Regions from separate parts of the Streptomyces sp. NPDC096310 genome, predicted to be linked through region 2. Evidence: riboswitches for the same ligand, from Rfam matches in the RefSeq annotation. Region 2 holds a riboswitch; the other holds the start of a gene.

Region 1 (3,400 bases), on a different contig from region 2:
GTTGACCCCGCCCTCGCGCGCGGCGGCGACGATCTCCGCGGCCCGTCCCGGGACGCGGACGGTGAGGGTGTCGAAGTAGTCACTGTGCACGGTCCCGACACCGCCGGCGCGCAGCCCCGCGGCGAGCACCGCCGCGTACCGGTGGGTGCGCCGCGCGATGGAGCGCAGCCCGTCCGGGCCGTGGTAGACCGCGTACATCCCGGCCATGACGGCGAGGAGCACCTGCGCGGTGCAGATGTTGCTGGTGGCCTTCTCGCGGCGGATGTGCTGCTCGCGGGTCTGGAGCGCGAGCCGGTACGCCTTGTGGCCGTCGGCGTCGACGGAGACCCCGACGAGGCGCCCGGGCAGGCTGCGCGCGAACTTCTCCCGTACGGCCATGTAGCCGGCGTGCGGTCCGCCGAAGCCCATGGGGACGCCGAAGCGCTGGGTCGTGCCGACGGCGATGTCGGCGCCCAGCTCGCCGGGCGGGGTGAGGAGCGTCAGCGCGAGCAGATCGGCGGCGACGGTGACGACCGCGCCCAGCTCGTGCGCCCGCTCGATCACGGGCCCGAGGTCCCGTACGGCGCCGGAGGCGCCCGGGTACGGGAGCAGCACCCCGAAGACGCCGCGCTCGGCTGCCTCGGCGGGGATGCCCTCGCCGAGGTCGGCGACGACGACCTCGACACCGGTCGGCTCGGCGCGGGTGCGGATCACGGCGATCGTCTGCGGCAGGGTGTCGGCGTCGACCAGGAAGACACCGCCCTTGACCTTGCCGACGCGCCGGGAGAGCGCCATGGCCTCCGCGGCGGCCGTGGACTCGTCCAGGAGGGAGGCTCCGGAAGTCGGCAGCCCCGTCAGCTCGGCCACGACGGTCTGGAAGTTGAGCAGGGCCTCCAGCCGCCCCTGGGAGATCTCGGGCTGGTAAGGCGTGTACGCGGTGTACCAGGCCGGGTTCTCCATCACGTTGCGCAGGATCACCGGCGGGGTGAACGTGCCGTAGTAGCCCAGCCCGATCATCGGCGCCAGCACCTGGTTGCGGTCGGCGAGCGAGCGCAGCTCCGCCAGGACCTCGGCCTCGGTGCGGGCGTCCGGGAGGTTCAGCGCCTCCGCGCTCTTGATCGCGTCGGGCACCGCGGCGGCGGTCAGCTCGTCGAGCGAGCCGTAGCCGACCTGCGCGAGCATCTTCGCCTGCGCCCCCGCGTCGGGGCCGATATGGCGCTGCTCGAAGGGGATGCCTCGCTCAAGGTGGGCGAGCGGGGTGCGGTGGGCGTTCATGTACGGAGGCCTCCTGGTCTGCCACGACCTGCGGGGGCACCAAGGCGCGGGTGCCCAAAACGGCCTCCCCCTCTGTCATCTCGACCTGAGAGCTTCACCGGTCCGCCGTACGGCGGTCCGGCTTTCACCGTCGGTGAGAGCGGATGCCGTACGGTCCGGCGTCCGCCCTGCTTTCCAGAGTGACCTCGTCCGCGCGGTACGGGGGCCTGAGAGATTCCGGGGAGGATTTGCTCCTTCGGCGCCTCCGGTGGGCTCACCGGAGAACTCTCCCGCACGGGGTCAGCAGCCGCTTGCCAGCCTACCAGCGGGATCTTCCGGACAACTTTCGAGTGGCCGTCACCCTGTTTCTGCACTTTTGTAGGGGTGACGAGCAGTTGCGACCCGCTGGAGGGACCGTGGAGACCGATATCGATCCGCGCAGCCTGATAGGACGCAAGGCGTACGACCGTGAGGGGCGCAAGCTCGGCACGGTCGACGAGGTCTATCTCGACGATGCCACCGGTACCCCCGAATGGGCCGCCGTCCGCACCGGGCTCTTCAGCCGTGACGCGTTCGTCCCCCTCGCCCCCAGCACCCTGGTGGCGGAGGGGCTGCGGGTGCCGTTCGAGCGTGCCCTGATCAAGGACGCCCCCGATTTCGGTGTCGGCCGCCACCTCTCCCCCGAGCAGGAGCTTCAGCTCTACCACCACTACGGCCTCGCCCTCCCGTCCCCGGACCCGCCGGAGGGGCCCGCGGCCCGCTCGGACCGGGACTCCGAGCGGAACTTCGGGCGGCTGGCGGGCCAGGACGACTGACGCGGCTCGCCCGTCCCGCGCACCAGGGGCAGCGGCTCGGAGAGTTCCAGATCGGGATCGTCGGCCCAGAACGTCCGCACCCACCCCGGTGCGGACCCGGGCTCCTCGAACCGTACGGTGACTCTCCGCAGCCCGCTGCCCTGCACCCAGCCGGGGCCGAACTCGGCATGGCGCACATCGTGCCCGGCCGGGAACCGGCGCTCCTCGGAGGGCTCGGAAGCCCCGGGGGCCCCGAACTGCCCGGACGCGGGCGGCGCCCCCGCTCCGACGGCCGGCGCCGCTGCCTCCGCTCCCTCCCCCGCACCGTCCTGTGCCGCAACGTCCTCCGGCCCCGCCGCCCGCGAGCGGGAGGCGTCCTCCGCCGCCTCCCGCTCGCGGGCGGCGGCCTGGGCGAAGAGATCCTCCTGCGTGAAGTCGGCGAGCCCCGTCACCCCCACCCCGAGCAGCCGTACGCCGCCCGTGGTGTCCACGGACTCCAGAAGGCGCCCCGCGGCCTCCCGCACCACTCCCAGGTCGTCCGTGGGCCCTCTGAGCGTCTCCGAGCGGGTCAGCGTGGAGAAGTCGTACCTGCGCACCTTGAGGACCACGGTCCGCCCGGAGTGCCCGGACGCCCGCAGCCGCCGCACGCACCGCTCCGCCAGCCGGTCCACCTCCGTACGCACCCGTACCCGGTCGTGCAGGTCGGTGTCGAAGGTGTCCTCGACCGACACGGACTTGGCCTCGCGCTCGGACACCACCGGCCGCTCGTCGCGCCCCCGCGCCATCCGGTACAGCGAGGCGCCGTGCGCCCTGCCCAGCAGCCGGACCAGCTCGTCCTCGCCCGCCTCGGCCAGGTCGGAGACCGTCGTCATACCGGCCCGGCGCAGATGCTCGCCCGTCGTGGGCCCCACCCCGGGCAGGGTCCGTACGGTCATGGGCCCCAGCAGTTCGCGCTCCGTACCGGGCTCTATCACGACCAGCCCGTCCGGTTTGGCCTGCTCGGAGCCGATCTTCGCGAGCATCTTGGAGCCGGCGAGCCCCACCGAGCCGCTGAGCCCGGTCAGCTCCCTGATGTCCCGGCGCAGCCGCTCCCCCGCGGCCAGCGCCGAGGCCGTGTCATGGGCCGAGCCGCCCGCCTCCAGGTCCACGAACGCCTCGTCCAGGCTGAGCGGCTCCACCAGCGGGGAGAGCCCGCGCAGCAGTTCCATCACCTGCTCGCTGACCGCGCGGTAGAGCGTGAAGCGCGGGATGAGATACGCCGCGTTCGGCGCGAGGCGTCTCGCCTGGGCCATCGGCATCGCGGAGTGCACCCCGAACCGCCGCGCCTCGTACGACGCCGTCGAGACCACTCCGCGCGGGCCCAGACCGCCCAC
Region 2 (3,400 bases):
GTTGGCCGCGTACTCCGTGATACCGACCGTCGACACACCGTTCTCGGCGGCCGTCAGCCACTCGTGCTCCTTGCTGTAGCGAAGCTGCTGGGGGTTGCTCATGACCTGAATTCTCCTGTACGCGGGGGAGTGGTGCGGAACCGCTGTCTTGCGGACCGAGACGGCGCCGGAACGGCGCCGGAACGGCGCGCGACGCATGGGTGGGACGGGTGGGACGCGTGGCGGGGCCGCCGGGGTGCCGGACGGCGCCCGTATCACTTCCGGCGCTGGTAGAACGGCAGCGCCACGACCTCGTACGGCTCGTGGGAGCCGCGGATGTCCACGCCCACCCCCGCCGTACCGGGCGCGGCGTACGCGGCGTCCACGTACGCCATGGCGATCGGCCGGCCCAGCGTCGGCGACGGGGCGCCCGAGGTGACCTCGCCGACGACGGCGCCGCCGGCGACCACCGGGTACCCGGAGCGCGGGACGCGGCGGCCCTCCGCGATCAGGCCGACCAGCTTGCGCGGCGGTGCGGACGCGGCGCGCTCGGCGGCCGCCTCCAGCGCCGCGCGGCCGACGAAGGCGCCGCCGTTCGACGTCTTGTCGAACTTCACGACCCGGCCGAGACCCGCGTCGAACGGGGTGAGCGCGGTGGACAGCTCGTTCCCGTACAGCGGCATGCCCGCCTCCAGCCGGAGCGTGTCACGGCAGGAGAGCCCGCAGGGCACCAGCCCGACCCCCGCGCCGGCCTCGGTGAGCGCCTTCCACAACTCCTCCGCGTGCCGGGGCTCGACGAAGAGTTCGAAGCCGTCCTCCCCGGTGTAGCCGGTCCGCGCGATCAGTGCGGGGACCCCGGCGACGGTGCCGGGCAGGCCGGCGTAGTACTTGAGCCCGTCCAGGTCGGCGTCGGTCAGCGCCTTCAGGATGCCGGGGGACTCCGGACCCTGGACGGCGAGCAGCGCGTACGCGTCGCGGTCGTCCCGTACGGCGGCGTCGAACCCCGTCGCACGGGCGGTGAGCGCGTCCAGGACGGTCTGCGCGTTGGAGGCGTTGGCGACGACCAGGTACGTGTCCTCGCCGAGGCGGTAGACGATCAGGTCGTCCAGGATCCCGCCGTCCTCCTGGCAGATCATCGTGTAGCGGGCCCGGCCCGCCGCCACGGCGCCGATGTTGCCGACGAGCGCGTGGTCGAGGAGGCGTCCGGCGTCCGGCCCCGTGACGGTGATCTCGCCCATGTGGGAGAGGTCGAAGAGCCCGGCACGGGTACGGACGGCGGTGTGCTCGTCGCGCTCACTGCCGTAGCGCAGCGGCATGTCCCAGCCGGCGAAGTCGGTCATGGTCGCGCCCAGCGCGCGGTGCGTGGCGTCGAGGGCGGTACGGCGCGGGGTGCTGCTCGGGGGGACATGGCTCATCGGTGTGGCTCCCAGGGCATGACGGCGAGGACGGTCCTCCCCATCTGTCATCGGAACCTGAGAGGTTCATCACGACCCCGCGTATGGAGGGCATGACTTGCACCTTGGGTGGAGCCACGACGACGCGGCCCGCTTTTCAGATCTGCCTCATCCACGCGGTACGGGGCCTGAGAGATTCAAGGGAGGAACTTGCTCCTTCGGCGCCCGGCGCACACGGTGACCGGGACTCTCCCGCGCGGATTCAAACGGCCGGTATGCAGTTGGCGGGCACATCATCGCACGGGCCGCCACGGGGTGGCGCGGCCGGTCGGCACGCCGTCGCGCGGATGACCGGGCGCGCCGCGGGTACGGGTGAGAAGCTTGCGGGACATTACCAAGTCTTTACACTTCATGGGCAAGAGTCATGGGCCAGACGGACTGAGCTGACACGGACTGAGCTGACAGGGGGACGGCGATGATCTCGCAGGGGTCCGGCGCGTGTGCCACGACCGCGGGCATGCCCGCACAGCAGGGCGTGAGAGCGGCAGGGGGCGGCCGGGCGGTGAGGGGCCCGGGGGCGGTGAGCGCCCCCAGCGCCACCACCGCCCCTGTCGCCACCACTGCCACCACCGCCCCCGCCGTGCCGCCCGCCCCCGCCGTGCGCGATCTGCGGGGGCGGGGACCCGGAGGAGGACCCGACGGTCTCGTCTTCGACGCGGGGGACCTCGTCGTGGTCTCCGGGCTGCCCGGCAGCGGGAAGTCCACGCTGATCCGGCGGGCCGCGCAGGGCGGCGGCATCGACTCCCAGGACGCGCGGGACCGCTGGGCCCGGCTGATGCCGCCCGCGCTGCCGTACGCCGTCTACCGCCCCCTCGTACGGACGGCGCACTACGCGGGGCTCCGGCGCGCGCTGCGCTCCGGCGCGGGCCTGGTCGTGCACGACTGCGGTACGCAGACATGGGTACGGCGCTGGCTCGCCCGGGAGGCCCGCGCACGCGGGCGCCGGCTGCATCTGCTCCTGCTGGACGTGGCGCCGGAGACCGCCAGGGAGGGCCAGCGCGAGCGCGGCCGGGGCGTCTCGGGGTACGCCTTCGCGCGCCACCGTGGCGCGGTCCGCCGGCTGCTCACGGACGCCGAGGCGGGCCGGCTCCCCGCCGGGTGCGCCTCGGCCGTACTGCTGGACAGGGACGCGGCGGGCGCGCTGGGGCGGATCGCCTTCTTAACGGCGCCGGACACCGAGTGACCCGCCCGCAGGCCGCGGAGCGACCCGCCCGCGGGCGGCGCACCCTGCGGCCTGCGGCGTTAGGGTGCTGCCGCAGGGTCCTGGGCGCACGGGGTGGAGAGGTACACAGTGGTGAACACAGCATGGCCGGGCAACGAGCTGGAAGAGGTGCTCACCGCCTCGCTCGGCAATGACGCGGCGGGCGGACGGCTGGTCGAGGTGCTCGGACGCAGCGAGATCTGGGTTCCGCTGCCCAACGGGGGCGGCCCCGACAGCCCGGCGCTCGATCTGCCGACGGTGGAGATCGACGGCGCCCCGTACGTCCCGGTCTTCAGCTCGCACCAGCAGTTCCTCAGTTGCGTCGGCGACCACATGGCGTTCACCGTCGCGCCCGCTCGCGACTTCGCCCGCGGAATGCCGCCGCGGCTCGGCATCGCGATCAACCCGGGCGGAGCGGTCGGGGCGCCGCTGCCGCCGCTCGCCGTCGCCGAACTGTGCCGGGTGGGGCGTACGCCGCTCGACGGACCGGCCAGCGGGGGCCGCGTCAGGCTCTTCCAGCCGGACTGGAAGGAGGACCCGGTCGACTTCCTCGCCGCCGCGGCGGCCGAGTTCGGGGCGACGGGCACGGTGGCCACCGCCCGCCGCGCGCTCGCCAGCGTCGAGGGCGAGCCGCCGGTCCTCTTCATCGGCGTCCAGCTCTCCTCCTGGGAGGCCGCCGACCGCAACGCGCCGATGGACGCGCTCGGCCGCGCGCTGGGCCGGGTCCCGGTGGCCTGGCCGGTCAACCTCCTCCTGCTGGACCTGA

The links. A riboswitch is a leader RNA that binds a small molecule or an ion and turns the genes downstream of it on or off. The one in region 2 is predicted to bind glycine.
Region 1: another riboswitch for glycine. It lies ahead of gcvP (aminomethyl-transferring glycine dehydrogenase); the one in region 2 lies ahead of gcvT (glycine cleavage system aminomethyltransferase GcvT).

What each region holds. Positions count from the first base shown of each region.
Region 1 covers NZ_JBIWFO010000036.1:35,409-38,808, forward strand. The annotation lists gene gcvP (aminomethyl-transferring glycine dehydrogenase) at 1-1,254, opposite strand, end outside; glycine riboswitch at 1,439-1,536, opposite strand; gene ACIQ7D_RS35265 (PRC-barrel domain-containing protein) at 1,650-2,048, shown strand; gene ACIQ7D_RS35270 (DNA polymerase IV) at 1,943-3,400, opposite strand, start outside.
Region 2 covers NZ_JBIWFO010000024.1:12,789-16,188, forward strand. The annotation lists gene gcvH (glycine cleavage system protein GcvH) at 1-102, opposite strand, end outside; gene gcvT (glycine cleavage system aminomethyltransferase GcvT) at 255-1,394, opposite strand; glycine riboswitch at 1,541-1,638, opposite strand; gene ACIQ7D_RS30925 (AAA family ATPase) at 1,849-2,616, shown strand; gene ACIQ7D_RS30930 (enhanced serine sensitivity protein SseB) at 2,728-3,400, shown strand, end outside.